One region of the Streptomyces nigra genome, then DNA from elsewhere that is predicted to be linked to it. Evidence: riboswitches for the same ligand, from Rfam matches in the RefSeq annotation. Region 1 holds a riboswitch; the other holds the start of a gene.
What was found. Region 1 has a riboswitch for thiamine pyrophosphate ahead of DC008_RS25330 (thiamine ABC transporter substrate-binding protein). Riboswitches for the same ligand answer to the same signal wherever they lie in the genome.
Positions count from the first base shown of each region.

Region 2: it holds a riboswitch for thiamine pyrophosphate, as region 1 does, so the genes downstream of both, thiO (glycine oxidase ThiO) here and DC008_RS25330 (thiamine ABC transporter substrate-binding protein) in region 1, are expected to answer to the same signal.

Region 1 is NZ_CP029043.1:5,427,759-5,442,647, reverse strand. Features, by position in the region: gene DC008_RS25375 (aspartate aminotransferase family protein) at 1-162, shown strand, start outside; gene DC008_RS25370 (ABC transporter ATP-binding protein) at 342-1,082, shown strand; gene DC008_RS25365 (hypothetical protein) at 1,064-2,410, shown strand; gene DC008_RS25360 (VOC family protein) at 2,507-2,926, shown strand; gene DC008_RS25355 (LOG family protein) at 2,961-4,082, shown strand; gene DC008_RS25350 (LAETG motif-containing sortase-dependent surface protein) at 4,266-4,916, shown strand; gene DC008_RS25345 (maleylpyruvate isomerase family mycothiol-dependent enzyme) at 5,019-5,816, opposite strand; gene DC008_RS25340 (ABC transporter ATP-binding protein) at 5,841-6,860, opposite strand; gene DC008_RS25335 (ABC transporter permease) at 6,861-8,528, opposite strand; gene DC008_RS25330 (thiamine ABC transporter substrate-binding protein) at 8,504-9,583, opposite strand; TPP riboswitch at 9,660-9,765, opposite strand; gene rlmN (dual-specificity RNA methyltransferase RlmN) at 9,790-10,896, opposite strand; gene DC008_RS35730 (hypothetical protein) at 11,022-11,306, opposite strand; gene DC008_RS25315 (hypothetical protein) at 11,689-13,665, shown strand; gene DC008_RS25310 (hypothetical protein) at 13,926-14,168, shown strand; gene DC008_RS25305 (hypothetical protein) at 14,220-14,693, opposite strand.
Region 2 is NZ_CP029043.1:1,923,367-1,938,255, reverse strand. Features, by position in the region: gene DC008_RS08995 (6-phosphofructokinase) at 1-449, shown strand, start outside; gene DC008_RS08990 (2-hydroxyacid dehydrogenase) at 607-1,602, shown strand; partial or broken gene DC008_RS08985 (anthranilate synthase family protein) at 1,554-3,433, opposite strand; gene DC008_RS36430 (trp operon leader peptide) at 3,526-3,582, opposite strand; gene DC008_RS08975 (class II 3-deoxy-7-phosphoheptulonate synthase) at 3,679-5,031, shown strand; gene DC008_RS08970 ((2Fe-2S)-binding protein) at 5,175-5,399, shown strand; gene bfr (bacterioferritin) at 5,418-5,894, opposite strand; gene DC008_RS08960 (sulfite oxidase-like oxidoreductase) at 6,070-6,702, shown strand; gene DC008_RS08955 (DUF4396 domain-containing protein) at 6,721-7,212, opposite strand; gene DC008_RS08950 (deoxyribonuclease IV) at 7,288-8,181, opposite strand; gene pknB (Stk1 family PASTA domain-containing Ser/Thr kinase) at 8,239-10,170, opposite strand; gene DC008_RS08940 (thiazole synthase) at 10,289-11,083, opposite strand; gene thiS (sulfur carrier protein ThiS) at 11,087-11,287, opposite strand; gene thiO (glycine oxidase ThiO) at 11,284-12,447, opposite strand; TPP riboswitch at 12,445-12,556, opposite strand; gene DC008_RS08925 (avidin-fold protein) at 12,609-12,956, shown strand; gene DC008_RS08920 (hypothetical protein) at 13,072-14,262, shown strand; gene DC008_RS08915 (NAD(P)/FAD-dependent oxidoreductase) at 14,340-14,889, shown strand, end outside.

The DNA.
Region 1 (14,889 bases):
CTGTCGAAGAAGCTCTTCGAGAACGGCCTGTACTGCCGCGCCGACGACAGGGGCGACCCGGTGATCCAGCTGGCCCCGCCGCTGATCTCCGACCAGGGCACCTTCGACGAGATCGAGCAGATCCTGCGCGTCACCCTCGAGGAGGCGTGGACGAAGCTCTGACCCACCGGCCCGTCGGCGGGGGTGCGCCCGTAGGAGTGAGAAGGGTGCACCCCCGCCGCGTGCTGTCCGGCGTTCGACGCCCCGGTCCTTAGCGTGCCTGGTAACCGATCGGCCCTGTCTTCGTTCCCCCGGACGGGGGAACGGCACGGGAACTACGGATCTGAACCGAGGTGTACGCCATGGTGGCTCCGCCGGACAACGACGTGCTCTGGGCACGCGCCCTGCACTATTCGTACAACGACGGCTCGCCCGCGCTCAGCGGTGTCTCGCTCGGGGTCCGGGAGAGCGAGATCCTCGCCGTGGTCGGCCCGCGCGGCAGCGGCAAGACGGCCCTCCTGCGCTGTCTGTCGGGACTGGTCCCGGCGCGCTCCGGCGAGGTCTGGTTCAACAGCGTGCCGGTGCACACCATGGGCGCCCAGGCCCGCGACCGGCTCCGCCGCGACCGCTTCGCCTGGATCGACCCGGCCCCCTCGCTGGTCCCCGAGCTGAACGTCTGGGAGAACACCGCCCTGCCCCTGATGCTGCGCGGCACCGGCCGGCGCCGCGCCAAGCAGGCCGCGCTGGAGTGGCTGGAGCGCCTGGACATCGGCGACGCCGCCCGCAAGCGCCCGCACCAGCTCGTCCAGGCCGAACGCCAGCGCGTCAGCATCGCCCGCGCCCTGGCCCCCGCGCCCCAGGTCCTGTTCGCCGACGAGCCGACGGCGCCGCTGCGCCGCGCCGACCGCACCCAGGTGCTGCGCACCCTGACGGCGGCGGCCCGCTCGCACGGCATCACCGTGGTCATGACCGGCCACGACACCGAGTGCTCGGCGTTCGCCGACCGCACCATCGCCCTGCTCGACGGACGGCGCGTGAACACCGTGCACCTGCCTCCCGTCCCCGAGACGGAAGGCCGGGCGGCGTGCTCGCTCTCCGCCTGACCCGCGGCGCCCGGCCCGCCGTCCAGCTGCGCCGGCTGCTGGTCACGGCGGCGTCGGCGGGCACCGGGTTCCTGCTGCTGTGCGCGCTGGGCTACGCCCTCGCCCACCCCGGCTCCCCCGCCGACGCGACCGCCCGGCTCGTCTGGTGCCTGCCCCCGGTCGCCGCGACGGTGCATCTCGCGGTGGCCGTCGCCCGCACGGACCCCGGCACCCGGCCGCGTCCCGGCCTCGCCGCGGTGGGCCTGGGCCCGGCGCGCCTGATGCTGGTCTCGGCCACCACCACGGCCCTGTCCTGTGTGCTCGGCTCGATGCTGGCGCTGCTGGTCTTCCTGCATCTGCGGGGCGACCTCACCGGTATGCCGTTCGACGGGGCGGCCACGGAGGCGCTCGCGGCGGGCACCCCGCTGCCGGTGCCGGGCTCCCTGACCCTGCTGGCCCTGGTGCCGGTGCTCGCGTCGGCCGCGGTGGCGTTCGTCCTGCGGCCCACGGTGCTCGGCCCGGCGCCCGACGGCGGCGGCAGACGGTCGTACGGCCGCTTCGGGGCGACCGGGCGGGTGGCGGCCCGGGAGACCTTCGGGTCCTACGGCCGGTTCGGCACCCGGACGGGCGGGGCCGAGCGGGGCGCCGGGCGGGAGGAACCTGAGCCGGCGGAAGGCACGGTGGCGGTGGAGACACCCGCCGTCGAGACCCCCGCCGTCGAGAGCGTGCCGGAGCTTCCGGCGCCGCACCCCGCGCCCAAGGGGCTGCCCTGGGGTGTCGCCGTACTCGCGGCCGGCCTGGCCGTCGAGACGTACGCCGCCGGCGCGACGGACGACGGCGGGCCCGCGCTGCCCGCGGCGCTGCCCGCGGGACCCACCGGGGTGCTGGTCGGCTGGCTGCTCACCGCGGTGGGCCTCGCGCTGCTCGCCCCCGGCCTCACCCACCTGTGCGGCCTGCTGCTGCAGGCCGTGCGCCCCGGGGCGCTGCGGCTGCTCGCGGGCCGGGGCCTGATGGAGGAGGCCACCCGGATCGGGCGCCCCCTCGGCGTCGTCTGCGCGGTGGCCTCGGCGGCGGTCGCCATGACGCCCCTGCCGGACTCGGACTCCTTCGGTCCGCTCACCGCGCTGGGCGCCGCCGTCGTCACCGGCTGCGCCGTCGCCACGCTCTGCACGGCCGCCGTCGAGGCCCGGCAGGACCGCTCCGGCACCACGGCGGCCCTGCTCCGCCTCGGTGCCCCGGCGGGGACTCTGCGCGGCGCGGCGGCCCTGCGGGCGGGCGCCCTGCTCGCCGTCTTCGGCCCGCTGACCCTCGTCGTGGCCGAACTGGCCGCGCTCCCCCTGTCCCACTGATCCCGCCCCCGGAAAAATCTCCGGGCGCCGATGAGTTTCGCGAGGCCCCCCGGTCTACCTCACCGAACAGCGACGAACCGAATGGGAGAGACCGCGATGACCGCCCCCGCGTACCAGCAGATGATCTTCGTCAACCTGCCCGTGAACGACCTGGACGCCTCGAAGAAGTTCTTCACGGAGCTGGGCTACTCGCTCAACCCGCAGTTCAGCGACGACAACGCGGCCTCGGTCGTGATCAGCGACACCATCGTCGCGATGTTGCTCACCAAGCCGTTCTACGCGACCTTCACCAAGAAGGAGATCGCGGACGCCACCACGACCAGCGAGGTGCTGATCTGTCTGAGCGCGGAGAGCCGCGCCAAGGTCGACGAGCTGGTCGAGAAGGCCGTGGCGGCCGGCGGCACCGCGTCGGACCAGGTCCAGGACATGGGCTTCATGTACGGCCGCGCCTTCGACGACCTCGACGGGCACACCTGGGAGGTCGTGTGGATGGACCCGGCGGCCGTCGAGGGCTGAGGGACAGCCAGGAGCGACGACTTAGCATGGGCGGGTGCAGACGATGCCCGCCCATGCGGCCCACCACGACGACCATGAGATAGAGACGCTCGAGGAGTTCGACGCGGTCGTCTCGGCGCGCGGCTCCCTCGCCGGATTCCGCGTCCAGGCCGTCGATCTGACGGACCGTACGCGCGAGCTGCTCACCACCGGCGCGGCGAGCGCGGTCTTCCTCGGCTGCCCGATGCGCGAGGACGCGGCCGCCAAGGTGCGGGCCGAGGGCGCCCTGGTCTTCCCGCCGCTGCCCGACCTCCCCTTCGACCCGTACCGGGGCCATGTCTACACCCCGGAGGAGCTGTTCGCGTCCCTGGCGGACGGCTACGAGGCCACGCCGGACGCCCGCGCCTACGCCTGGCTCCAGCGCACCAAGGCCGACCGGGACGTGTACGCCTCGACGCTGCGCGCGCTGCACGACGACGCGGTCTCCGACGCCCTGGACGAACTCCTGTCCGGCGCACGGGTGGTGGGCGTGATGGGCGGTCACGCGATGCGCCGCGGCACCACGGAGTACGAGGGCGCGGCCCGGCTCGGCCGGGAGCTGGCGCGCACCGGTCTGACCGTCGCCACCGGCGGCGGTCCCGGCGCCATGGAGGCGGCCAACCTCGGCGCGTATCTCGCCCCGTACGGCGACGAGGAACTGGGCGACGCCCTTCGGCTGCTGGCCAAGGCACCGGGCTTCACGCCCTCCGTGACCGACTGGGCGGCGGCCGCCTTCGAGGTGCGGGAGCGCCTGCCCGGGGGCGGCCGTTCGGTCGGCATCCCGACCTGGTTCTACGGCCATGAGCCGCCGAACCCCTTCGCCTCCCACATCGCGAAGTACTTCTCCAACGCCACCCGCGAGGACGGCCTGTTGGCGCGCTGCACGGCGGGGGTCGTCTTCCTGCCCGGGGCCGCCGGCACCGTCCAGGAGGTCTTCGACAACGCGACGCCCAACTACTACGAGTCGCGCGGCGAGCCCACACCCATGGTGCTCGTGAACCGGGCGCACTGGACCGAGAGGCTGCCCGTGTGGCCCCTGCTCCAGTCACTGGCGCGCGAGCGGTCGATGGAGGCGCGGATCGCGCTCGTCGACCGGATCGAGGAGGCGCCGGAGGCGTTGAAACGTCTCCTCGGTTAATAAGACGGCAAAGCCAACGCCCGTCGGCCGCATATGCGTTGACAGTGCTTATGCGACGCTTATAAATCTGTGAGTCTCACGGGGACGGTGATGTCCCGTCGCCGCCCCCTTCCAACCCCCCTCAGTGGTGCAACTCCCGTAAGGACAAACGTGTCCATAAACCGCCGTACTGTCGCACGTTCCGTGCGGGCCCTGGGCGTGGCGTCCGCCTCGGCCGCCCTGGCCCTCTCCGTCGCGGGCAACGCGCTCGCGTGCGACATCAGTGAATTCTCCGCCGAAGCCAAGTGCGACGGCGACAAGGGCGTCATCACGGTCACGGACAAGGACCCCAGCGGTATCCCCGCGACGGTCACCGTGTTCCTGCAGAACAACGGCGCCGACCTCGAGAAGGTCGGCGAGCAGGTGGTCAAGGGCTCGCGCGAGGGTGTCACCATCACCTTCGCCGAGGACTGGAAGCCGAACGCCGAGTACCGCGTGCACGTCAAGGCCGCGGGCTACGTCGACGAGGACATCGAGCCGAACCTCACGACGCCGTCCACCGCCTGCAAGAAGGACGAGGAGAACCCCCCGGCTCCGTCGGACACGCCGACGCCGTCGGACTCCGCCTCGACCCCGGCCGAGGAGACCGAGAGCCCGGCTCCTTCCGAGAGCGCGTCGACCACCGCCCCGGCGGAGAACGTCCCGTCCCCGGCGGCCGGCGACTCCAACCTGGCCGAGACCGGTGCGAACTCCAACACCGGTCTGATCGCGGGCATCGCGGTCGCCCTGGTCGCCGTCGGCGGAGGAGCGGTCTTCTTCGGCCTGCGTCGCCGTGGGGCCAAGAGCGAGGGCTGATCCCGCCCTTCCGTCACACCGTTGTGGCCCGTCCCCTTCCCGGGGGCGGGCCACTGCCGTGTCCGGAGCCCGCACCAGGCCTTCGCGCTCAGCCCTCAGCCCTCAGCCGAACGTCGCCCGCTCCAGCCAGAACTCCAGCAGCTCCCGCTCACCCAGGACCTCCAACTCCGGCGCGTCCAGCGGCAGTCGGCGGTAGAACGCCAGCAGGACGTCGGTGAGGCTGCCGCGCAGCGCGACCGTCGCCTTCTCGTGCCCGCGCCGCCATACGATCGCGTCCCCGCCGAGGTCGACGAACCACTCGGCGTCCACCCCGGGCGTGGGGTCGGTGGCGTGCAGATGGATGCTCGCGCCGGGCCGGCGCAGTTCGCGCGCCGGGTCGTCGGGGATGGTCCGCTGCGCCCACTGCACGATCTCCAGCCACTCGTCGATCGCGTCGGCCGCGATCTCGGGGGCCACCTCGTACGGCAGTCCGGCGGCGAGCGTCGCGTCGGCGCGGTGGATGGTGAGCTCGTGCGTCATCCGGCGGGCCCAGAACCCGGCGGTGGGGACCCCGGCCCACGACCACACGGCCGTGTCCGGGCCGGCCTCCCGCAGCGTGCCGACGAGCAGGTCGCCGGTCTCCGCCAGCCAGGCGTCGAGCGCGGCGGGGTCGCCCTGCGCGTCGGGGCCCTGGGCGCCCGGCACGGTCTCCTCCGGGATCTCCTTCTCGGCGCGTGTCCGCACCATCAGCTCCACCCAGCGCAGGGCCTCTCCCGTGTGCCGGACGAGCTGCTCCAGCGACCAGTCGGGGCAGGTCGGCACGATGGCCGACAGGTCGGCCCCGGAGGTCACCACGGCCCTCAGCAGGCCGACCTGGTGATCTATCTCGTCGCAGTAGCGATCATGTGCGAGCGTCGTCATGCCCGCACCCTAAGCGCCGGGCGATCAGCCGAGCACCACGATTTCCGCCGGGTCGAACTCCACGCCGACCACGTCCCCGACCTCGGGCGCCTCCCGCAGCGCGCAGGCGGCCTCCAGGCGCGGCGCCTCCTCGGGCCGTAGCTGCAGGGCGACATGGGCGCCGCGGAACGTCCGCGCGGCCACCGTGCAGCGCAGTCCCTCGTCGGGCGCGACGAGCCGTACCCCGGCGGGCCGTACGAGCAGGGGCCGGGTGCCCTGCGGGGCGTTCTCGCCGACCGGGAGCTTGCCCCAGGGGGTGTCGGCGGCCTCCCCGGCGACAGTGCCCTCGACCACGTTGTCGAAGCCGAGGAAGCGGGCCACGAACGCGTCGGCCGGTTGCTGCCACACCTCCAGCGGCGTCCCCGTCTGGGCGATCCTGCCGTCCCGCATCACCACGACCCGGTCGGCCAGCGCGAACGCCTCGCCCTGGTCGTGGGTGACGGCGAGCACGGTCGTGCCCAACCGCCCGAAGAGCTCCCGCAGTTCGACGACCAGGCGCTCCCGCAGCGAGCGGTCGAGCTGCCCCAGCGGTTCGTCCAGCATCAGCAGTCGCGGCCGGGGCGCGAGAGCACGGGCGAGCGCCACCCGCTGCTGCTCGCCGCCGGACAGCGAGGCGACGGCCCGCGCGGCGGCCCCCGGCAGCCCGACGAGGTCCAGCAACTCGGCGACCCGCTCGGCCTGTTCACGGCGGGACGCGCCGCGCATCCGGGCGCCGAAGGCGACGTTGCCGCCGACGTCCCGCTGCGGGAACAGCTGGTGGTCCTGGAACATCAGGCCGACGCCGCGCCGGTGCGCGGGCACCCCGGCCTGGTCGCGCCCGTCGAGGGTGACCCGGCCGGCGTCCAGGGGCTGCAGCCCCGCCACGGCCCGCAGCAGCGTCGACTTGCCGCTGCCGCTGGGCCCCAGCACGCACACGATCTCGTGCTCGGCGACCTCCAGATCGACGGTGTCGAGCACCGCCCGCCCACCGAAGCGGACCGTCGCGCCCTCGAGGCTCAGCAGCATCTAGAACTCCCCCGTCCGGTCGGTGCGCAGCCGCTCCAGCACGAGGAGCGCCACCGCGCACACCACCATCAGCACCGTCGAAAGGGCCATCGCCTGGCCGTAGTTGAGGTCGCCGGCCCGCCCCAGCAGCCGGGCCACGGCGACCGGCAGCGTCGGGTTGTCGGGCCGTGCGATGAACACGGTCGCGCCGAACTCGCCCAGCGACACCGCGAACGCGAACCCGGCCGCGATCAGCAGCGCCCGGCGCACCATCGGCAGGTCGATCTCCCGCCACACGCGCCACGGCGAGGCACCGAGGACCGCGGCCGCCTCCCGCAGCCGGTCGTCGACGGCCCGCAGCACGGGCAGCATGGTCCGTACGACGAACGGCACCCCGACCAGCGCCTGCGCGAGCGGCACCAGGATCCAGCTGCTCCGCAGGTCGAGCGGCGGCTCGTCCAGGGAGATCAGGAACCCGAATCCGACGGTCACCGCGGACACCCCGAGCGGCAGCATCAGCAGCGCGTCGAAGCCCCGCACGAACCGGCCCGCGTCCCGCCGGGTCAGCGCGGCCGCCGCGAGTCCGCCGACCAGCACGGCGATGAGGGTGGCGACGACGGCGTACTGCAGCGAGTTGCCGATCGCCTCGATCGGGGCGACGAGGAAGACCCCGCCGTCGGCCTCGGTGAGCGCCCGGTAGTAGCCGAGGTCCGGCGCGTCGAGCGACCGCTGCACCAGCACGGCCAGCGGCAGCAGCAGAAGGACGACGATGACGGCCAGGACGCCGGCCAGCAGCGCCCACTGCCCGGCCCCGCGCGGCCGCCGCGCCGTCAGGCCCGCGTCGACCAGCCGCAGGGTGCTCTCCCGCCGCCGTACGGTCCAGGCGTGCACGGCGAGAATCGCGCCGACCGCCAGGAACTGCACGATCGTCAGGACGGCGGCGGTGGCCAGGTCGAAGATCTCCGAGGTCTGCCGGTAGATCTCCACCTCCAGGGTGGAGAACGCCGGTCCGCCGAGGATCTGCACGACGCCGAACGACGTGAAGGTGAACAGGAAGACCATGAGCGCGGCGGCGGCCACGGCGGGCCCGAGCGCCGGCAGGGTGACGGTCCGCCAGGCGGTCCACCGGGACGCCCCCAGCATCCGCGCGGCCTCCTCCTGCCGGGGGTCCAGCTGCGCCCACAGCCCGCCCACCGTCCGTACGACGACGGCGTAGTTGAAGAAGACGTGCGCGAGCAGGATCGCCCACACGGTGGTGTCGAGCCGTACGCCCCACAGCTCGTCCAGCAGTCCACCGCGACCGACGAGCGCGAGGAACGCGGTGCCGACGACGACGGTCGGCAGCACGAACGGCACGGTCACGACAGCCCGCAGGACCTGTTTGCCGGGGAAGTCGAAGCGGGCGAAGACATAGGCGCCGGGCAGCGCGATCAGCAGGGTGAGCGCGGTGGAAGCGAGGGCCTGCCAGGTGGTGAACCACAGCACGTGCCGGATGTCGGACTGCCCGAGCACGTCCCACAGCCGCCCGAACCGCCACTCCCCGTCGACGTTCAGGCCGCGCGCCACGATCGCGGCCACCGGGTAGGCGAAGAACACCGCGAAGAACGCGACGGGCACGGCGACAAGACCGAGCCGCGCCGCCGCGCTCCGCGTACGGCGTCCCACTACCTCAGGACGAGCGAGGTCCACGACTTGACCCAGTCGTCACGATGGTCGGCGATCTTCGCCGGGTCCATGGTCTGGGGGTTCTCGGCCGCCGGCCCGAACTCCGTGAACTCCTTGGGCACCTGCGCGCCCTCGACCACGGGGTACACAAACATGTTCAGCGGCATGTCGCCCTGGAACGTCTTGGTCAGCATGAAGTCGATCAGCGCCTTGCCGCCCTCGGCGTTCTTGGCGTTGCTCAGCAGACCGGCGTACTCGAACTGCCGGAAGCAGGTGCCGTCCGCGACGCCGGTCGGCGCGGTGGTCGGCCTCGGGTCGGCGTAGATGACCTCGGCGGGCGGCGAGGAGGCGTACGACACGACGAGCGGCCGGTCGCCCTTGGCCTTCTTGCCGCCGGCGGACCCGGAGAACTCCTCGTTGTAGGCCTGGTCCCAGCCGCTGACGACCTTGACGCCGTTGGCCTTCAGCTTCTTCCAGTAGTCCTGCCAGCCCTCGTCCCCGTACTTGGCGGCGGTCCCGAGCAGGAACCCGAGGCCGGGCGAGGAGGTGGAGGCGTTCTCGGTGACGAGGAGGTCCTTGTAGGCGGGCTTGATCAGGTCGTCGAACGAGGTCGGCGGGGCCAGCTTGTGCTTGCTGAAGTACGCCTTGTCGTAGTTGACGCAGATGTCGCCGGTGTCGACGGGGGTGACCCGGTGCTTGCCCTGGTCGACCCGGAACTCGGGCAGGATCATGTCCGAGCCCTTGGCCTCGTACGGCTGGAACAGGCCGTTGTCGAGGGCGCGGGACAGCAGGGTGTTGTCGACGCCGAAGAAGACGTCGCCCTGCGGGTTGTCCTTGGTCAGGATGGCCTTGTTGACGGCCTCCCCGGCGTCGCCGTCCTCCAGGACCCGGACCTTGTAACCGGACTGCTTCTCGAAGGCGGCGAGGACGTCCTTGGACACGGCCCACGAGCTGTGGCTGACCAGCGTGACGGTCTTGGAACCGCCGCCGCTGTCGTCCCCGCCGGACGACCCGCAGGCGGACAGCGTGACGAGCCCCAGCCCGACGGCCAGGACGGTGACCTTCTTGGTGATGCCCACTTGATTCCTCCTGGAGTGACCAGGAAGAGACGCGGCCCTGCCCGTGGCCCCGGGGGGCTCGGGCAGGGCGCAACAGCTCGAGTGATGACCGATCTCCCTACCCAGAATGACCTGGGCCAGGTTCGGAGGGTCTGCGGCCGGTGCCGCACTCTCAGCGCTGTGGCGCTCCCCTGTCGGAATATGCAGATGTGTTGACGCCGGTCAGACTACCGCTCGGTGGCGGCGAGCTGACCACACGCCCCGTCGATCTCCTGACCACGGGTGTCCCGGATCGTCACCGGTACACCGTGGGCGGCGATGGCTTCGACGAAGGCCTTCTCGTCCTCGGGCCGCGAGGCGGTCCACTTCGACCCCGGCGTCGGGTTCAGCGGAATCAGATTCACATGCACGGGCTTGCCCTTGAGCAGCCGCCCGAGCCGGTCACCGCGCCAGGCCTGGTCGTTGATGTCCCGGATGAGCGCGTACTCGATGGACAGCCGGCGCCCGGACCGGGCCGCGTACTCCCACCCGGCGTCCAGCACCTCCCGCACCTTCCACCGCGTGTTCACGGGGACGAGGGTGTCCCGCAACTCGTCGTCGGGCGCGTGCAGCGAGATCGCGAGCCGGCACTTGAACCCCTCATCGGCGAACCGATGAATGGCAGGCACCAGCCCGACCGTCGAAACGGTGATCCCACGCTGCGAAAGCCCAAGGCCATCGGGCTCAGGATCGGTGAGCCGCCGAATGGCCCCGACGACCCGCTTGTAGTTGGCGAGCGGCTCGCCCATCCCCATGAAGACGATGTTGGACAGCCGAGCGGGCCCACCGGGCACGTCGCCGTCCCGAAGTGCCCGCAGCCCATCGACAATCTGATGAACGATCTCAGCGGTCGACAGATTACGGTCCAGCCCGGCCTGCCCCGTAGCGCAGAAGGGACAGTTCATCCCACACCCGGCCTGCGAGCTGATGCACATGGTCACCCGGTCCGGGTACCGCATCAGCACCGACTCGACGAGCGTCCCGTCGAACAGCCGCCACAGCGTCTTGCGCGTGGTCCCCTGGTCGGTCGACAGATGCCGCACGACGGTCATCAGCTCGGGCAGCAACTCGTCCCGCAGCTTGGCACGCGACCCGGCGGGGATGTCGGTCCACTGCTCCGGATCGTGCGCGTACCGCGCGAAGTAGTGCTGCGACAGCTGCTTGGCACGAAACGGCTTCTCGCCGATAGCGGCGACGGCGTCCTTGCGCTCACCGGGCGTGAGATCGGCAAGATGCCGCGGCGGCTTCTTGGCTCCGCGCGGGGCGACGAATGTGAGTTCTCCGGGTGCAGGCATAACCCTTCCAGTGTGGCAGATCAACTCTGGATGCCCAGGCCGGAGCGGGGTGGGGGCGGTCACCCACGGGTGCCGTCTGTCATCGTCGGCCAACCTCGCACGGCCCGGGGACGGCCCAGCGGCGATCACTCGTCGGCCGCCTGCCACTCGTCGAGCCGGACCTTGACCTGGTGGTCATGTGCGGTGTGCCAGTGCACCGCCCCACTGACGAAGGCGCCCAGGGCCGGGAGGTCCATCCCCTGCGGCATGGCCGTGATCTCCGCCGGCGCTACGGCGTGCGGCACGCCGTCTACACGTGTGAAGACGCCGAAGGGCCGGCGACCGATGACCTCTCCGGTGACCCGGGCCTCCATGGGCAGGGCCGCGACGGTTGCCTCCCAGCTCTTCCGCACCAAGTCCGCGGCCGGCACCTGGCGACCCGTAGGCCCCTTGGGGCCGGTGCTCAGTAGATGCGGGCGAGCCTTGGGGGGCTGCCTGGAGGACCTACGCAGGCGCCATGCTGGGCTGCTGAGTGCCGCTGCCGTCCGCCGTCGATGCCGTCAGCAATGCCGTCGCTTCCTTGGCACTGCTGCCCTGCGCCCCCGCTTCAGGTCGAAACATCCGCTCATCTGTCGGACGTCCTCCGAGTTGCCGCCCGATCAAGTCCGTGTGGTGATACCCAGGGGAAGCAATCGGGGTGCCGCACGTTGGCCGGGCTGTAGACGCTGATGGAGGACAGTGATGGCGAGGCGACTGGCCCAGGCGGCTCCTGCCACGGGAGGGCGAGGCGGTGTACTGAAGATCGTCGCCGCGTTGGCCGTGGTGCTCGCGGCACAGGCCCTGCTCGCATTGTGTCTGGTCAGTGCCCAGCAGCTTCTGGTCCCCCGGAACATGCCGTTCGGTGTGACCGGCCCGCCCTCTCCCGTGGTCGCGGAGGTTGCATCGCGTGCCGGGCTCGAGCTGACGTCCTATCCGAGCGAGTCGGCAGTCACGGCCGCGGCAGATCGCGGCGAGCTGTACGGCGCTTACATCGCCGAGTCCTCGTCCGACACGCTGGTCGTGGTCCCGGCGAAGAGCTTCTTCGCCCAGACCGAGCTGGAGCCGGCGTTCCTCGCAGCGGCGCACAAGCTGGGCCGGCCCGTCACCGTGCGGGAGGTCGCGCCTCTGACGTCGAGTGACCCGGTCGGCGCAGTGACGTCGCTGCTGCTGCTCCCGCTGCTGATCGGCGGCTATCTGGCTGCCGTGCTGGTCTTCAAGGCAGCCCACGGCGTCGCCGCCGCACCGTGGCGGGCGGCCATCCTGATCGGCTATGCCCTGGTGGGCGCACTTCTGACCGACCTGATCGCCGGACTGGGGATCGGCGCGTACTCCAGCAGCCACTTCTGGCCGCTGCTGCCGTGCTTCTGGCTCATCACCTCGGCCGTGGCGCTGGCGGCCGCGGCACTACAGGCCCTGGTGGGCAAGCTGGGCACACTCCTCGTGGCGGTGCTGTTCATCGTCATCGGTGGTCCGCCGGCCGGAGGACTGGGCACCTATCTGCTGCCGGTCTACTGGCGCAACATCGGAGTGCTCCTCCCACCACAGAACGCGGTCACCCTGGTCAACCACGTGCTCTACTTCGACGGAAACGACATCGCCACCCCTCTGATCGTGCTGTTCCTGTATGCCGCCGCCGGAACAGCCGTCATCGCCTGGTTCGGCCGCATCCGGCGGGCCAGGCCGACCACCGGAGCAGGCGACCCACAGGCGCCGTCGCCGACACCAGGCACGGCGGGCACCACCGATCGCCGCCGGGCCATGATCGGGATGCTCGTCGCGCTGGGCGTCTGCGCTGTCATGCAAAGTCTGTTCGCCACCACGTACATGAGTGCCGGGCATGCCCCCAAGGCGTCGAACCTGCCCTTCGGCACGGTCGGATCCTCGCCCCTCCTGGCCGCGGCCGAGAAGAACATTTCTCTGAAGGTCACTCAGTATCCGGACGAAGCAGCGGCAAGGACCGCGATGGACGAGGCCCGTATCTACGGCGCACTGGTCTCCTCAGGCGGATCGAACGCCCTGATCGTGGTGCCCTCCATGAGCGACCTGGCGCCCCTCGATCTCGCGGTGCACTTCGAAGAGGCTGCCCGCAGCACCGGGCAGAAACTGAAGGTCCAGCAGTACACCCCCCTGCCGCTGGCGGCCAAGGACCCCTTCGGCCTGGTCCAGGCACTCATGCTCGTCCCCCTGCTCATCGGCGGATACATGAGTTCCACCCTGCTCATGGCCGCCACGGGCAAGGCGGCAGGCCGCTGGCGCGCCGCCCAGCTCGCCGGGTTCGCCGTCATCAGCGGCCTGGTCATCGACCTGATCGTCTGCTTCTGGCTGGAAGGCTTCCCCAGCAGCAAGTTCTGGATCACCTGGCCCATCTGCTCACTGATCGTCGCCGTGGTCGCCTTCGTCGCCGCGATCCTGCAGAAACTGCTCGGCCCCATCGGCACCCTCGTGACGGTCGTCCTGATGATCCTGCTCGGCAACCCCTCGTCGGGCGGCGCGAGCGGGGTGCCGTATCTGCCCGACTTCTGGCGCGACCTCGGGCCCTACCTGCCACCCCGCAACGGCTACATCCTCCTGCATCACACCATCTACTTCGACGGCCACGGAACCAGCCAGGCGTTGATCAATCTCCTCATCTACCTCGGCGTCGCCACGGCCGTCCTCATCGTGCTCGACCTGCGCCGCACCGAAGCGACGGTACCGACCGACGCCACCGAAGCCGCCGCCGTGTCCGTCCCGATCGGAGCCGTGCCGTAAGCACTCCGCTCCTTCAACCGTGTTGTCGGCGCCGGTCGTCGTTGAGTGCCCTCCGCCGGCCCCGAGACGGCCCGAGCCGGGTTCGTGACCGCCTCGATGCGAACTACGGGCGGGGCGGTTGCTGAAGTCTGTCGGGGCCGTCAGTCCGTCGTCCGGGGCTGGTCGCGGTCGGTCGTGGACGTGGTGGTTGCTGCACTTCGCTGCTGTACAGCACGGCCTCTCCCGCGCCGGACCCTGCCATGTGGATGCCAGAAGGGAGTGTGTCTGGTTCCTCAGAGATCCGCCGGGCTGTTCATCGAGCCGCCCGGGCAGCGGACGAGGCGACCGCGGCGCTGTGCGCCGAGGCGGACGAGAGCCGGGTGCGCATGGAGTCCCGCCTCGCCGCGGAGATCCCCTCGCCGCGCGGGGCGGCCGAGGAGACTGCACAGGAGTCGGCCCAGGGTCTTGGCTCGGAGTCGGATTCCGAGGAGGAGAGCGAGGCCGAGGACTCGGTCAACGCGTAGCGAACACAGGAACCCGGGGTTCCTCTGGACCCCGGGTTCTCGCGTTCCCGCTCAGCAGGATTCGTCTGCTTTCTTCCTGAACTCCTTCAGGGACATGACCTTGCCGCCGGTCAGGACCTCGCCGGGCCCGAGCTTATTGAGGTCCGCCGGGCGGAACGTGGTCTCTCCGCGGTAGTCGACGCTGTTGCGGTGCCCCGAGGTGAACCTCAGCGTGTACCTTCCCGCGGTCAGTCCGCCGGTCCCCTTCTGCCGAGCCCGCCAGTCCGCGGGCAGGGAGGACAGGTCGAGGTCCTGCTCCCCCTTCATGGGCTTCGGCGGCGCGCCCAGCCAGTAGTCCAGCCCGGGGGGCGCGGCCTTGCCGGACGGCTCCCCGCCCAGGCGGATGACCTTCACCGAGGTGACCGCCGACCCCGGGCACGGCCGCAGCCGGACCCGGACCTCGCCCCCCTGCGTCGAGTAGACGGCGATCAGGGGGTGGTCCGGCGGACCACACCCGGCGGCCATCAGCCCGGCCAGAGCAACCACGGCGCGTATCCGACGCCGGGGCGATGCCATCGTATGTGCCACCGGGCCCCCATCTGCTGAAGTGAGGTAGGACCCTACCTGCCTGTGAGGGGACTTGAGGTCCTGGGACACCTGACTGCATGGGCTCTGTAGGCCCGCCCGTAGATCCTCTGCGGACCTGCTGCTACCTCATCCACCACTCTCCCCACCTCCCATC
Region 2 (14,889 bases), 3.5 Mb from region 1:
AGCAGCGCTTCGACGTCGACAAGGTCTGCGCCTGGATCACCTCGCGCTTCAAGGCGTCGTACGCCCCGATCGTGGTGGTCGCCGAGGGCGCCATGCCCCAGGACGGCGACATGGTGCTCAAGGACGAGTCGCTCGACTCCTTCGGGCACGTCCGGCTCTCCGGCGTCGCCGAGTGGCTGGCCAAGGAGATCGAGAAGCGCACCGGCAAGGAGGCCCGCACCACCGTCCTCGGGCACATCCAGCGCGGCGGCACCCCGAGCGCCTTCGACCGCTGGCTCGCCACCCGCTTCGGGCTGCACGCCATCGAGGCGGTCCGCGACGGCGACTTCGGCACGATGGTCGCCCTGCGCGGCACGGACATCGTGCGCGTCCCGATCGCCGAGGCGACCGCGAAGCTGAAGACGGTCGACCCGAAGCTCTACGACGAGGTCGGCGTCTTCTTCGGCTGACGGCTGACGGCTGACGGCTGACGGCTGACGGCTGACGGCTGACGGCTGACGGCTGGACCGGCGATCGCTGACCGCCGCCGGGTCCGGGGCCGCCCGGCGGTGACGGGTTGTGGGCCGTATATTGCGGCCCACAGCCCCTACGGAGCCGGGAGCGGCCTTGGAGATCGTGGCGTTCGGCGTGCAGGCCGACGAGAAACCCCTGATCGAGCAGGCCTTCAGGGACCACCACGAGGTCCGCAGCCTGGACGTCTTCCTCAACGACGACACCGCCCCCATCGCGGTCGGCCACGAGATCGTCTGCACCAGCGTCAACTGCGACCTGGGCGCCTCCGTGCTGCGGGCCCTCGCGGCCGGCGGCACCCGGATGGTCGCCCAGCGCTCCACCGGCTTCAACAACATCGACCTCGACGTCGCCGCGGACCTCGGCCTGACCGTCGCCCGCGTCTCGTACTACTCGCCCTACTCGGTGGCCGAGTTCGCCTGGACCCTCGCCATGGCGGTGAACCGCCGGATCGTGCGCGCCTCCACGCGCACGCGTGACTTCGACTTCCGCCTCGACGGGCTGATGGGCCGTGATCTGCACGGCCGGACCGGGGGCGTCCTCGGCACCGGGAAGATCGGCGAGGCCTTCTCCCGCATCGCCCACGGGTTCGGCATGAAGCTGCTGGGCTGGGACGTCGCCGAGAACCCCGCCTGTATGCAGCTCGGCATGAAGTACGTCCCCAAGGAGCGGCTCCTGGCCGAGTCCGACCTGATCAGCCTGCACATCCCGCTGATGCCCGAGACCAGCAGGCTGATCGACGCGGCCGCCCTGAAGACGATGAAGGACGACGCGATCCTCGTGAACTCCAGCCGGGGCGGACTCATCGACACCGCGGCCCTCGTCGCCGAACTGCGCGAGGGCCGCTTCACCGGGGTCGGCCTCGACGTCTACGAGGCCGAGGCCGGCCTGTTCTTCCTCGACAAGTCGCTCCAGGCCATCGAGGACGACACCCTGGCCCGCCTGGTCACCTTCCCCAACGTCCTGGTCACCTCGCACCAGGCGTACTACACCCGGGACGCCGTCGGCCAGATCGTCGACACCACCGTGCGCAACGTCCTCGACTACACGGCCGGCCGCCGCTCGGAGAACGTGCTCGTGCCCCGCAGCTGAGCCACCAGCTCCCGGACGACGGCGGCGCCGTTCAGCGTCAGCACCGACTCGGGGTGGAACTGCACCCCGGCGAAGCCGGGCCCGCGCAGCGCGTGCACCTCGCCGTTGTCCGCCCGGCCGACCTCGACGCCGTGCGCGGCCAGCTCCTGGAGCGCCTCGTCGTCGCAGCGCGCCACGAAGCTGTTGTAGAAGCCGACCGTCTCCGGCCGTCCGAACAGGTCGATCGTGGTCTGCGCGCCCTGGTACGGCACGTCCTTGCGCACGATGTCCAGGCCCAGCTCGGCCGCGATCAGCTCATGGCCGAGGCAGACCCCGAGCACACCGTGCCGGTGGTGCCGGAGCACCTCGGCGGTCAGGTCCCGCAGCAGCCGCATCTTCGGGTCGGCCAGGTCGGAGGGGTCGCCGGGGCCGGGGCCGAGCACCACCGGGCCCTCGTGGGCGAGCACCGCCTCCCGCAGCCCGGGCTCGTCGTAGCGCCGGACGCTCACCCCGAGGCCGCCCGCGCGCAGCACATGCGCGAGCATCGCGGTGAAGGTGTCCTCGCCGTCCACGACCAGGGCGTCACCGGTCAGCTCGTCGCCCCGCTCCTGCATCCGCAGCCAGAACGGGGCCAGCGACGCCCGGCGCCCGTCCAGCGCGGCCCGTACGCGCGGGTCGTCGGCGAGCCGCACGCGCGCGTGCTCCGCCGCGGGCCGCGACGGCCGTACGCCCAGGGCCGCCAGCACCCCGGCCGCCTTCGCGTGGGTCTCGGCCACCTCGCCGGCCGGGTCCGAGCCGCGCACCAGCGTGGCGCCGACCGGAACCCGCAGCCGCCCGTCGGCGTCGATGTCGGCGGTGCGGATCAGGATGGGGGAGTCCAGGGTCTGCGCCCCGCCGGAGTCCCGTCCGAGCAGGGCCAGCGCGCCCGCGTAGTAGCCGCGCCCGCCGGACTCGTGCCGCTCGATGACCCGGCACGCGTTCTGCACCGGCGAGCCGGTCACGGTCGCCGCGAACATCGTCTCCCGCAGCACCTCCCGCGCGTCCAGCGAGGACTTCCCGCGCAACTGGTACTCGGTGTGCGCGAGATGGGCCATCTCCTTCAGCCGGGGCCCGATCACGACCCCGCCCATGTCGCCGACGGTGCACATCATCTTCAGTTCCTCGTCGACCACCATCGACAGCTCCTCGATCTCCTTGCCGTCGGCGAGGAAGCCGAGCAGATGCTCCGGGGTCGGGCCCTCGGGGGGTAGCGGTAGGTCCCGCTGATCGGGTTCATCACGACCGTGCCGCCCGACATCCGCACGTGCACCTCCGGGCTGGCCCCGACCAGTGTCCGCTCCCCGGTGTGCACGACGAACGTCCAGTACGCGCCCCGCTCGCCCTCCAGCAGCCGCCGGAACAGCGCCAGCGCGTCGGCCCGGGAGAACCCCTCGATCCGGCCCTCGTACGTCCGCCGGATCACGAAGTTGGCGCCCTCGCCGCGCCCGATCTCCTCGTCCAGCACCCGCCCGACGATCTCCGCGTACTCCTCGTCGCCGACGTCGAAGCCGCCGCCCTCGACCCGCACCTCGTGCGCCGGGAGCTGCGCCAGCGCGTCGTCCAGCGGCACGGTGTACGACTGCTCGGGCGTCAGCACCGTCAGCGGGGTGCCGTCGTCGCGGACGTCGAAGCCGCGCTCCCTGATCTGCCGGAAGGGCACGAGGGCGAGGCCCTCGTCGGGGAGGTCGGCGAGCCGCTCCCGGGTGCCGACGCGGCCGAGCAGGACCTCCACGGTGTTCTCGTCGTGGCCCGGCGCGCGACGGCGCAGCAGGGCGAACGGGCGGGGATCGTCGAGCAGGTCGAGCAGGTGCATGGGTCCGGTTCCCTCTCACTGGGAGGAACGGACCCCGAAAACACCGAAGGCCGCCCCTCGGGCGGCCTTCGCGAAGTCTTGGATACGCGCAGTCAGCGGGCCGCCGGATGAGCGGTCCACCACCAGTTCTGGATCGAGTGCGCGAACATGCCACGCACCCTACCGCATGTCCGACTGGTGTACCCCGTGTCTCAATTGCTGGGCATGGGGCGGGACGCCCGACACGACCCCGTAATGTTGAGGTCGTGACCGTGAACGCTAAGACCAGCCCGAGCGCTGGCAACACCTGGCGAAACCTGCCCGCGGCGCAGCAGCCCGAGTACCCCGACCCCGAGGCTCTGCGCGCAGTGATCGCGGACCTCGAGTCGTATCCGCCGCTCGTCTTCGCGGGCGAGTGCGACCAGCTGCGCGCCCGGCTGGCGGCCGTCGCCAAGGGAGAGGCGTTCCTCCTCCAGGGCGGCGACTGCGCCGAGGCGTTCGACGCCGTGTCCGCCGATCACATCCGCAACAAGCTCAAGACCCTCCTCCAGATGGGCGCCGTGCTGACGTACGCCGCCTCGGTGCCGGTCGTGAAGGTCGGCCGGATCGCCGGCCAGTACTCGAAGCCGCGCTCGAAGCCGACCGAGACCCGGGACGGCGTCACCCTGCCGACCTACCGCGGCGACTCCGTCAACGGCTTCGACTTCACCGAGGACGCCCGCGTCCCGGACCCCGAGCGCCTGAAGCGGATGTACAACGCGTCCGCCTCCACGCTCAACCTGGTGCGCGCCTTCACCACTGGCGGCTACGCCGACCTGCGCCAGGTGCACGCCTGGAACCAGGACTTCGTGAAGTCGTCCCCCTCCGGCCAGCGCTACGAGCAGCTCGCCCGCGAGATCGACCAGGCGCTGAACTTCATGCACGCCTGCGGGGCCGACCCGGAGGAGTTCAAGACCGTCGAGTTCTACGCCTCGCACGAGGCCCTGCTGCTCGACTACGAGTCCGCGCTGACCAGGGTCGACTCCCGCACCGGGCACCTGTACGACGTCTCCGGGCACATGGTGTGGATCGGTGAGCGCACCCGGCAGCTGGACGGCGCGCACATCGAGTTCGCCTCGCGGATCCGCAACCCCATCGGCATCAAGCTCGGCCCGACGACGACGGCCGAGGAGGCGCTGCAGTACATCGACCGCCTCGACCCGGAGCGCGAGCCGGGCCGGCTGACCTTCATCGTCCGCATGGGCGCCGACAAGATCCGGGACAAGCTCCCCGAGCTGGTCGAGAAGGTCACCGCCTCCGGTGCCACCGTGGCCTGGGTGACCGACCCGATGCACGGCAACACCTTCGAGGCGGCCTCCGGGCACAAGACCCGCCGCTTCGACGACGTGCTGGACGAGGTCAAGGGCTTCTTCGAGGTCCACAAGTCGCTGGGCACCCACCCGGGCGGCATCCATGTGGAGCTCACCGGCGACGACGTCACCGAGTGCGTGGGCGGCGGCGACGAGATCTTCGTCGACGATCTGCACCAGCGCTACGAGACGGCCTGCGACCCCCGGCTGAACCGCAGCCAGTCGCTGGACCTGGCGTTCCTCGTCGCGGAGATGTACCGCGACCAGTGATCTTCCCGATCATGGGGGGTGGGGCATGGATCACACAGGATCCATGCCCCACCCCACTTTTGTGCTCCTGCCATGACGGGTAAGGTTAGGTTTGCCTCACCGAACAGGGGATGGCACATCGACCCCGTCGGGAGGTGAACCGCGTGTACGTCTGCAGTTGCTTCGGCATCACCGAGCAGCAGGTCAAGAAGCACGCGGAGAACGGCGCCTGCACCCCCCGCCAGGTCGCCTCGGCCTGCAAGGCCGGCACCGACTGCGGATCGTGCGTGCGCCGTATCCAGGCATTGCTGGGCCGGGGCGCCTGCCCCCGCCCCGAGCTCGCCGACCAGGGCCGTCCGGTCGTCTCCGACCTCGAGGACGCCGCCTAGTCCGCCCAGCCCCCGGATCTAGCTGGGCTGCTCGATCTGCTGGGCGATGTAGAGCGCCTCGCCGAGCTTCTCGATGAGCTCCAGCTGGGTGTCCAGGTAGTCGATGTGGTGCTCCTCGTCCGCCAGGATCTCCTCGAAGATGTTCGCGGACGTGATGTCGCCCTTGGTGCGCATCACCTCGATCCCGCGCTTGAGGCGGTCGATCGCCTCCACCTCCACCTGCCGGTCGGCCTGGAACATCTCGGTGACCGTCTGGCCGACCCGGACGTGGAAGAGCCGCTGGTAGTTGGGCAGGCCGTCGAGCATGAGGATGCGCTCGGTGAGCTTGTCCGCGTGCTTCATCTCGTCGATGGACTCTTCCCGCGTGTACTTCGCGAGCTTCGTCCAGCCCTTGTTGTCCTGGATGCGGTAGTGCAGCCAGTACTGGTTGATCGCGGTGAGCTCACCGGTGAGCTGCTCGTTGAGGAATTCGAGGACCTCGGGGTCGCCCTGCATCGCTACGGGCTCCTTCCACGCGGGGGACTGGCAGGATGCGCCGCATGATTCCACCGGGCGCGAAGATCGTCCAGTAAGTCTTCACTTAGTAAGTAAGTGCATCCTTGGTCGGTTTTGGGTGGTGTGGTGGGGGGTGTGGTCAGGTGCACCGTCCCGGGTCTGTCAGGATGGAGGCATGGGTCAGCCGGTGGAGCGCGAAGGTGGGGCAGCAGCACATTCCGAGCTCCCGCCGGGTCAGCGCATCCAGCGCGGCTGGCCGGTCACGCACTACGGTCCGGTGCCCAAGTTCCGCCCCGAGCGCTGGGACTTCCGGGTCTTCGGCGCCACCGCCGACGGCGAGAAGCACAGCTGGACCCACGAGGAGTTCACGGCCCTGCCGTACACCAGCGTCGTCGCCGATCTGCACTGCGTCACGAAGTTCAGCTTGCTCGGCGCCGAGTGGGGCGGCATCCCGGCCCGCACGATCCTCGACATCGCGCCGCCCGCGTCCACCGTCACCCATGTCATGGTGTGGGCGGAGTACGGCTTCAGCTCCAACCTGCGGCTGGACGACTTCGCCCATGAGCGCGCGATCTTCGCCACCCACCGCGACGGCGAGCTGCTGACCGCCGAGCACGGCTTTCCGCTGCGCCTGGTCGTCCCCCATCTGTACGCCTGGAAAGGACCCAAGTGGGTCCGTGGCGTGGAGTACATGACCGCCGACCGCCGGGGCTTCTGGGAGGAGCGCGGCTACCACAACATCGGCGACCCGTGGCGCGAGCAGCGCTACTCCTACCAGGAAGAGCCCGGGGACGGCCCCGAGCTCTGACTCCCGGTTGCGTCGGCCTCAGTGGTACTGGTGCACCACCGCGTGGCCCCGGCCGCGCCCGATCATCCACTTGTTGACCGGGGTGGTGGCGACGAAGGCGACGGCCAGCGCGATCGCCAGCACCCACCAGAACAGCGGGTCGCCGAGCCCGGCGTCCATGGCGCCCGGCCACAGCACGATCACGCCGTTGTCGACCAGCTCCATCACCGCGATGGACAGGGTGTCCGCGGCCAGTGCCACCTTCACGGCGGCCCGCAGGCCGAGGCCCGCCTTGAGGACGCCGCGCAGGGTGAGCGCGTAGCCGAAGAAGAAGGCGAGCGCGATCGCGAGGATCAGGGTCGGCACGGCGCTCCAGCCGAGCGCGGTGCCGATCACCATGCCGAGCACCTCGCCGATGGCGCACCCGGTGAGGCAGTGGAGGGTGGCCCGGACGGCGGTCTCCCAGCCGGTGCCCCCGGTCATTCCCTCGTGGTGGTGGTGAACGTGTGACGCATGTGCTTCGTGTTGCATGACGCCCCCTGACGCGCGATATCCGTCTCTCGCTCCATCAGAACCATATACCCCCTGGGGGTATTCCGGTCTCGGTCAGCGGTCGCGAAGTTTCTTCAGCCGCTCCACATCCGCGGCATGACCCTCCTTGCCGCCCGGGGTCTCGATGATCAGGGGGACGCCCGCGGTGGCCGGGTGCGTCATCAGCGCGCGGAACGGGTCCTCGCCGATGTGCCCCGCGCCGATGTTCTCGTGCCGGTCCTTGTGGGCGCCGACGACGTCCTTGGAGTCGTTGGCGTGGATCAGCTTCAGCCGGCCCTCGCCGACCGTGTCCACCAGCAGGTCCAGGGTCTGGTGCATCCCGGAGGGGCCGGTGAGGTCGTGGCCGGCCGCGTAGATGTGGCAGGTGTCCAGGCAGACGCCCAGCTTCGGATGGGCGTCCAGCGCCTCGAAGTACGGCCCGAAGTCCCAGGTCCGCGAGCACAGCGAGGAGCCCTGCCCGGCGGTGGACTCCAGCAGCAGGAACGGGTCGTCGTCGTGGGTCAGCTCGTCCAGCAGCGGCAGCAGATGCTCGCGGACCTGTTTCAGGGCCACCGATCGGTCCCGGCCGCCGGTCGCGCTGCCCGTGTGCACCACCACGCCGAGCGCCCCGATCTCCCGGCCGCGCCGCAGCGAGTGCCGCAGCGACTCCACGGACCGCTCGACGGTCGCCTCGGTGTGCGAGCCGAAGTTGATCAGATACGGCGCGTGTACGTAGGCCGGTATGGACTCGGCGGCGCAGAGCGCCCGGAACTCCTCGTCCTGGCGCGGATTGCCGGGCGGGGTCGCCCAGCCCCGCGGGTTGGCGACGAAGACCTGGACCGTCTCGGCCTTCAGATCGCGGGCGTAGGCGAGGCCGACGGAGCTGAGGCCGCCGGCCACCGGGACATGGCCGCCGACGGGGTTGCGGGAGGGCCCGGGGAGGGCGGAACCGGACTGCTGACTTCTCACCCGTCCAGGGTGTCATGCGGCGGGAACGGCCCGGTCACCCGGCCGCCCCCGCCCGCCTCACCGGATGGTGATGGTGACCGTCGACCCCTTCGGCGCCTTGTCCCCGCCCTTGGGGGACTGCTTCTTCACCGTGTCCCCGAACAGGCCGAGCAGCCCGCGGTCCTCGTCGACCTCGAAGCCGGCGGCCTCCAGCTGGGCCTTGGCGTCGTCGACGCTGTCGCCGACCACGTCCGGGACCTCGATCATCTCGGGGCCCTTGGAGAGGGTCAGCGTGACGGTGTCGCCCTCGGCCGCCCGGGTGCCCTCGCCGGGCGACTGCCGGGCGACCAGACCCGCGTCGAACTCCGAGTTGACCCGGCCGGGGGCGATCCGCACCTTCAGGCCGGCCTCCTCCAGCTCGGCCCGCGCGTCCTCGGGGCTCTCGCCGGTGACGTCCGGGAGGTCGACCGGGCTGCCCTTGCTGACGGTCAGCGCGACCGCCGAGCCCGAGCGGACCGTGGAGCCCTCACCCGGGGACGTGGAGATGACCGAGCCGCGCGCGATCTCGTCGTCGAACTCCCGTGTCACCATGCCCGGCTCCAGACCGCGCTCCTTCAGCGCGGCCCGCGCCTGGGCCAGTGTGCGGTCCCTGAGGTCCGGCACCTTCACCGTCTTCGGGCCGAGGGAGACGACCAGGTCCACCGAGTCGTTCTGCCTAATGCGGGCGCCCGGCTTCGGGTCGGTGCTCATGACCGTGCCGCGGTCGAAGGTGTCGCTGTACGCCCGCCGCACCTTGCCGACGTCCAGCCCGTCCTGCTCCAGACGGTCCCTGGCCTGCGCCTCGTTCTTCGACAGCAGCGGGGGGACCTCGGTGAACTGCCCGGAGTTGATGTACCAGATCCCCGCGCCGAGGCCGAGGGCCAGCAGCACGGCGGCCACCACGACCATCGGGCCGCGCGGCCGGCGCGAGGCACGCGCGCGGGGCGGCCCGGCCGGCGGGGCCGGGGGCATCTCCAGACGGCTGGTGCGGTGGACGGGCTCGTCCCCGTCGACCGGCAGCGGCCGGGGCACCGTCAGCCCGCGCGGGATCACGCTCGTGCGGTCGTCCGCGTTGTCGTGCCCGTCGGACAGCGCCTGCGGCGGCATCGCGTCCAGCTGCTCGTCGGTGAGCGCCTGGCGCGCCACGCGGGCCTGCGCGAGCAGGGCCACGGCGTCGTACGGGCGGACGCCCGGGGTGCGGGCGGTGGCGGAGGCGACCAGCTCGTCCAGCTCGTAGGCCAGGCCCGGCACCACGGCGGAGGGCGGCGGGACGTCTTCGTGCAGATGCTTGTAGAGCACCACGGCGGGGGAGTCCCCGTCGTGCGGCTTCTCGCCGGTCAGCATCTCGTAGAGGACGACCCCGCACGCGTACACGTCGACACGGGCGTCGGCGGCGCCCGGCTGCTCTATCTGCTCGGGCGCGAGATACGAGACGGTGCCGAGGACGGCGCCGGTGGTGCTGGTCACGGTGTCCACCGAGCGCACCAGGCCGAAGTCGGCGACCTTGACCCGGCCGTCGTCCCCTATCAGGACGTTCTCCGGCTTCATGTCGCGGTGCACGAACCCCGCGCGGTGCGCGGCGCCGAGCGCGGCGAGCACCGGCTCCAGGATGTCGAGCGCGGCCCGCGGCTGGAGCGCCCCGCGCTCGCGCAGGACGTCGCGCAGGGTGCAGCCCGCGATGTACTCCATCGCGAGATAGACGTACGACCCGTCGGTGCCCTGGTCGAAGACCTGCACCACGTTCGGGTGGGCCAGCCGGGCGACGGACTTCGCCTCCCGGATGAACCGCTCGACGAACACCCCGTCCACCGCCAGCGCCGGATGCATCACCTTGAGCGCGAGCACGCGGTCGAGGCGGGTGTCCAGGGCCCGGTAGACCGTGGCCATCCCGCCGACCGCGATTCGCGCGTCCACGCGATACCGGCCGTCGAGCACCTGCCCGACCAGAGGGTCCTGAAGGGTCGTATCCACGCAGGTGAGTGTACGAGCCGACACCGACACCCCGTCCGGTCCCGCCGGGATCGGGGCGGGACTGCGACCGTCCTGTGACGGACGACTCAGCCTTCGGGAGCCGTGACCGAACGTACGTTCAGAACGCGGGCCGTTCCGGGTCCAGCCGCGCCAGGCCGTCCACCGGCGAGGACGCCTCCGCGAAGTGCCGCCTCGGGATGCGGCCCGCCCGGCGCGCCAGCCGGCCCGCCTCCACCGCGTGCCGCATCGCGTCGGCCATCAGCACCGGCTCCTGGGCCCGCGTCACCGCCGAGGCGAGCATCACACCCGCACAGCCCAGCTCCATCGCGAGCGCCGCGTCCGAGGCCGTACCGGCACCCGCGTCCAGGATCACCGGCACGCGCGCGTGCTCCACGATCAGCTGGAAGTTGTGCGGATTGCGGATACCGAGCCCCGAGCCGATGGGCGAGCCCAGCGGCATGATCGCCGCGCACCCGGCGTCCTCCAGCTTCCGCGCCAGCACCGGGTCGTCATTCGTGTACGGCAGCACCGTGAAACCGTCGTCCACCAGCGTCTCCGCCGCGTCCAGCAGCTCGACCGGGTCCGGCAGCAGGGTCCGCTCGTCGGCGATGACCTCCAGCTTCACCAGGTCCGTGCCGAGCGCCTCGCGCGCGAGGCGGGCCGTCAGCACCGCCTCGCCCGCGGTGAAGCATCCCGCGGTGTTCGGCAGCACCCGGATGCCGAGCCGGTCCAGCACCGACAGGACGGAGCCGTGCACCGAGGGGTCCACCCGGCGCATCGCGACGGTCGTCAGCTCCGTCCCGGACGCCACCAGCGCCCGCTCCAGGACGTCCAGGCTGGGCGCCCCGCCCGTGCCCATGATCAGCCGGGAGGTGAGGGACAGGTCCCCGATGACGAGGGGGTCGTCGGCCATGGTTCAGCCTCCTTGCACGGCGGTCAGGACCTCGACGCGGTCCCCCTCGCGCAGCGGCGTCGACGGCCACTGCGCGCGCGGGACGACGGTCTCGTTGAGGGCGGCGGCCACCCCGGAGGGGGCCTGCGTGAGAAGCCGTACGGCGGTGTCGAGCGCCGTACCGGGGTCGACCCGGCGCCGCTCGCCGTTGAGCGAGATGTTCATGCGGGCTGCTCCTCGCGGACGGCGGCGAACCGCAGCGGGGTGAAGTCACGGGCCACGTCCGGCAGTTCACCGGAGGTCAGGACGTGCGCCAGGACGTCCCCGGTGACCGGGGCGAGCAGCACGCCGTTGCGGCCGTGTCCGGTGGCGAGCAGCAGCCCGTCCAGCGCGGTCGGGCCGAGCAGCGGCGCGTTGTCGGGGGAGGCCGGGCGCAGGCCCGCCCGGGTCTCGGTCAGCGGCAGCTCGGTGATGCCGGGCACCAGCTCGTGGGCGTCCCGCAGCAGCTCGTACACGCCGCCGGCGGTCACCGTGGTGTCCCAGCCCAGCTCCTCGCTCGTCGCGCCGACGACCAGCTCGCCGTTCTCACGCGGCACCAGGTACACCTGGCTGCCCCGCACCACCGCCCGCACCGTACGGCTCAGGAACGGCGCGAGGCCCTTCGGCACGGTCAGCCGCAGCACCTGCCCCTTCACGGGCCGCACCGGCGGCCGTACGGCGTCGGGGACGCCCGCGAGCCGGCCGCTCAGGCTGCCCGCCGCGAGGACCACCCGGTCCGCGGCCAGCCGGGTGCCGTCCGTGGTGGTGACCCCGGTGGCCCGGTCCGCGGTGACGTCCAGGCGCTCGGCCCAGGTCCGGTGGAAGGTGACGCCGGCCCGCTCGCACGCGGCCAGCAGCGCCCCGGTGAGCCGCCGCGGGTCGATCTGGTGGTCGCCGTCCACCCGCAGCCCGCCGCGCACCCCGGGCGCCAGCATCGGCTCCAGGCGCCGGCACTCCCGGCCCGTCAGCCACTCCGAGTCCAGCCCCGAACGGCTCTGCAGGGCGTGCAGCTCGCGCAGGTGCGCGCGGTCGTCCGCGTCCAGGGCGACGGCGAGCGTGCCGCACCTGCGGTAGCCGAGGGCGTGCCCGGTGAGGTCGCCGAGCTCGGCCGCGAAGTCCGGATAGCGGCGGGCCGAGTCGAGGCTCAGGCCCAGCAGGGTCTGCTCGCCGTAGTGCAGTTCGGTGACCGCGGCCAGCATCCCGGCCGCCACCCGGGCGGCCCCGCCGCCCGGGTCCGGGTCCACCACGGCGGTGGCGAACCCGCGTTGCGCGGCCCGCCACGCCGTGACCAGTCCGATGATCCCGCCCCCCACGACGAGGACGTCTGAGGTACGCGTACGCGACATGGGCGTCCAGCCCCTCCCTTCGCCGGCATGACCCGGATCAGGTTCGTACGGTCGGAGGCCGCCAGCCTCCCTCTCAGCCCGGTGCGTCCGGGCTCCCGCGAGTGCTCTACGGTGGCCACCCTAGCCCGCAGTCCCCGGTATCGGTAAGGGAGCCTCCCCGCATGGCCCGCTCGCTCGAAGGTCTCGTCCTCGCCCCCGTCGCCGACCAGGCGCCGGGGCAGGTGGGGACGCGCACCCGGTTCACGTACCACGAGCAGGACGGCGTGATCTGGGCCGAGTACAGCGGCGGCGACGTCGTGCGCGGGCACCTCGTCGGCACCCGGGAGGGCGACCGCCTCGACTTCCGGTACGTGCAGCTGAAGCGGGACGGCACGACCTCGTCCGGGCACTGCCTGTCCACGGTGGGCGAACTCCCGGACGGGCGGGTGCGGCTGACGGAGACCTGGGAGTGGGAGTCGCAGCGGGGCAGCGGCACCAGCGTGGTGGAGCAGGTCCTCGCATCCGACTGACGGCCCGTCATGTGGCGGACGTACAACCGTTGCCGGCCGGCGGGGGTCTAGCGATCCAAGGACTGTTCCCCGGTGGGCGCCGTCCGTCCACCCGCGTCCCAGCAGAGGATCTCCCATGCCCAGACCCCCGCACAGCCGCCGCGCCTCGAGTGCCGCTGTCGTCGCCGGCCTGATCGTGCTGGCCGCGGCTCCCGCCGCCTTCGGCGAGGAAGCCGCACCCGACCTGGTCCTCGGCGGAGTCGAGCCGGTCCACGGGCTGCGGCCGGGGAGCACGTTCGACCTGCCGGTCACCGTGGCGAACAAGGGCACCGTGACCGCCCGGACGGCGTGGGTCTCCTACTCCGTCACCCGGGGGCTCGACCTCGTGGACGTCCCCTCCAACTGCCGTGTGCAGCACGTCAGGTCCTACGACGAGATGCCCGAGTACTGGACCGCGACGTGCGCGTACGACCAGCCGGTGGAGCCGGGCGTCGTCCTTACGCCCGAGAAGCCTCTCCGGGTCGAGGCACTGGACCGCGCGTACAACGACAGGCTGCGGCTGCGTGTCGGGTACGGGGACGCCCCGTCGGACGACGAGAACGGAGAGCCGTCGGTGCCGGGGACCGCGCCGGCGGTGAAACTGGTCGAGGGACCGGCCGGTGGCGCGGGTTCCGCGAAGTACGTCCACGTGCCGGTCACCACTGTCAACACGGCCGACTATCGGGTGACGGGTGCCGCGCTGAGCGGGAGGGCCGGTGACACGGTGACGATGAAGGTGAGGTTCGCCAACGCCGGGCCCGCCTGGCTCCTGGAGGAGGGCGAGGTGCCGGGCGTCCACGTCCTGATCAAGCTTCCCGCCGGAACGTCGGTGGTCAAGCGCGACTACTACTGCCACGACAAGGGCGGGACGTACAACTGCCCCGCACACCTCGGTATGAACATGCCCGAGGACGCCCAGATGGAATACACCTTCCAGCTGAGGATCGACAAGCGGATCGCCGGCGCCAAGGGCTCGATCGCGCTGAGCCCCGAACGCCGCTCGTTCGACCCCGACAAGGCCAACGACAAGGCCGACATCACGCTGGACGTGACGGGCGGCGGGTCGGCCGGCTCCACGGGAGGCTCGTCAGGCGGGTCGTCAGGCGGTTCCACGGGCGGCTCGGCCGGCGGGTCGTCGTCGACGGGTGGCGACGGCTCGAACGGCGGCGAACTGGCGGACACCGGCTCCTCGGCGCTGCCGCTCACGGGTGTGGCCGCCGCGGCGGTGGCCACGGGTGCGGGCGCGCTCCTCGCCATGCGACGCGGCCGGGGCCGGAACCCGAGCTGACGACGAGTGTCTATGGTGAGCGGGTGAGCGAGCCAACCACCCAGTCGCAGCGGTCCGTGGTCGTCGCCGGTGCCGGCATGGCCGGTGTGCAGACGGCGGTCGCCCTGCGGGAGAAGGGCTTCACCGGGACGATCACCGTGATCGGCGCCGAGCCCCACCAGCCGTACGACCGCCCGCCCCTGTCCAAGGCGGTGCTGCTCGGCACCGCCGAGGGCTCCGCCTTCGACGTCGACTTCGAGACGCTCGGCGTCGAACTGCGCCTCGGCTGCGAGGTGCTGGGCCTCCGCACCGCCGACCACGTCCTGGACACCGAGGCCGGGCCCGTCCCCTACGAGGTGCTGGTCCTCGCCACGGGCGCCGAGCCCCTGCGGCTGCCGGGCACCGAGGGCGTCCCCGGTGTGCATCTGCTGCGCACCCTGGACGACGCCGAGCGGCTGCGCCCGGTGCTCGCCCGGCAGCACGACGTCGTGGTCGTCGGCGCGGGCTGGATCGGCGCCGAGTTCACCACCGCCGCCCGTGAGGCCGGCTGCGCGGTCACCGTCGTCGAGGCCGCCGAACGGCCGCTCGCGGGCGCCCTGCCCGCCGAGGTGGCCGCCCCGATGGCCGCCTGGTACGCGGACAGCGGTG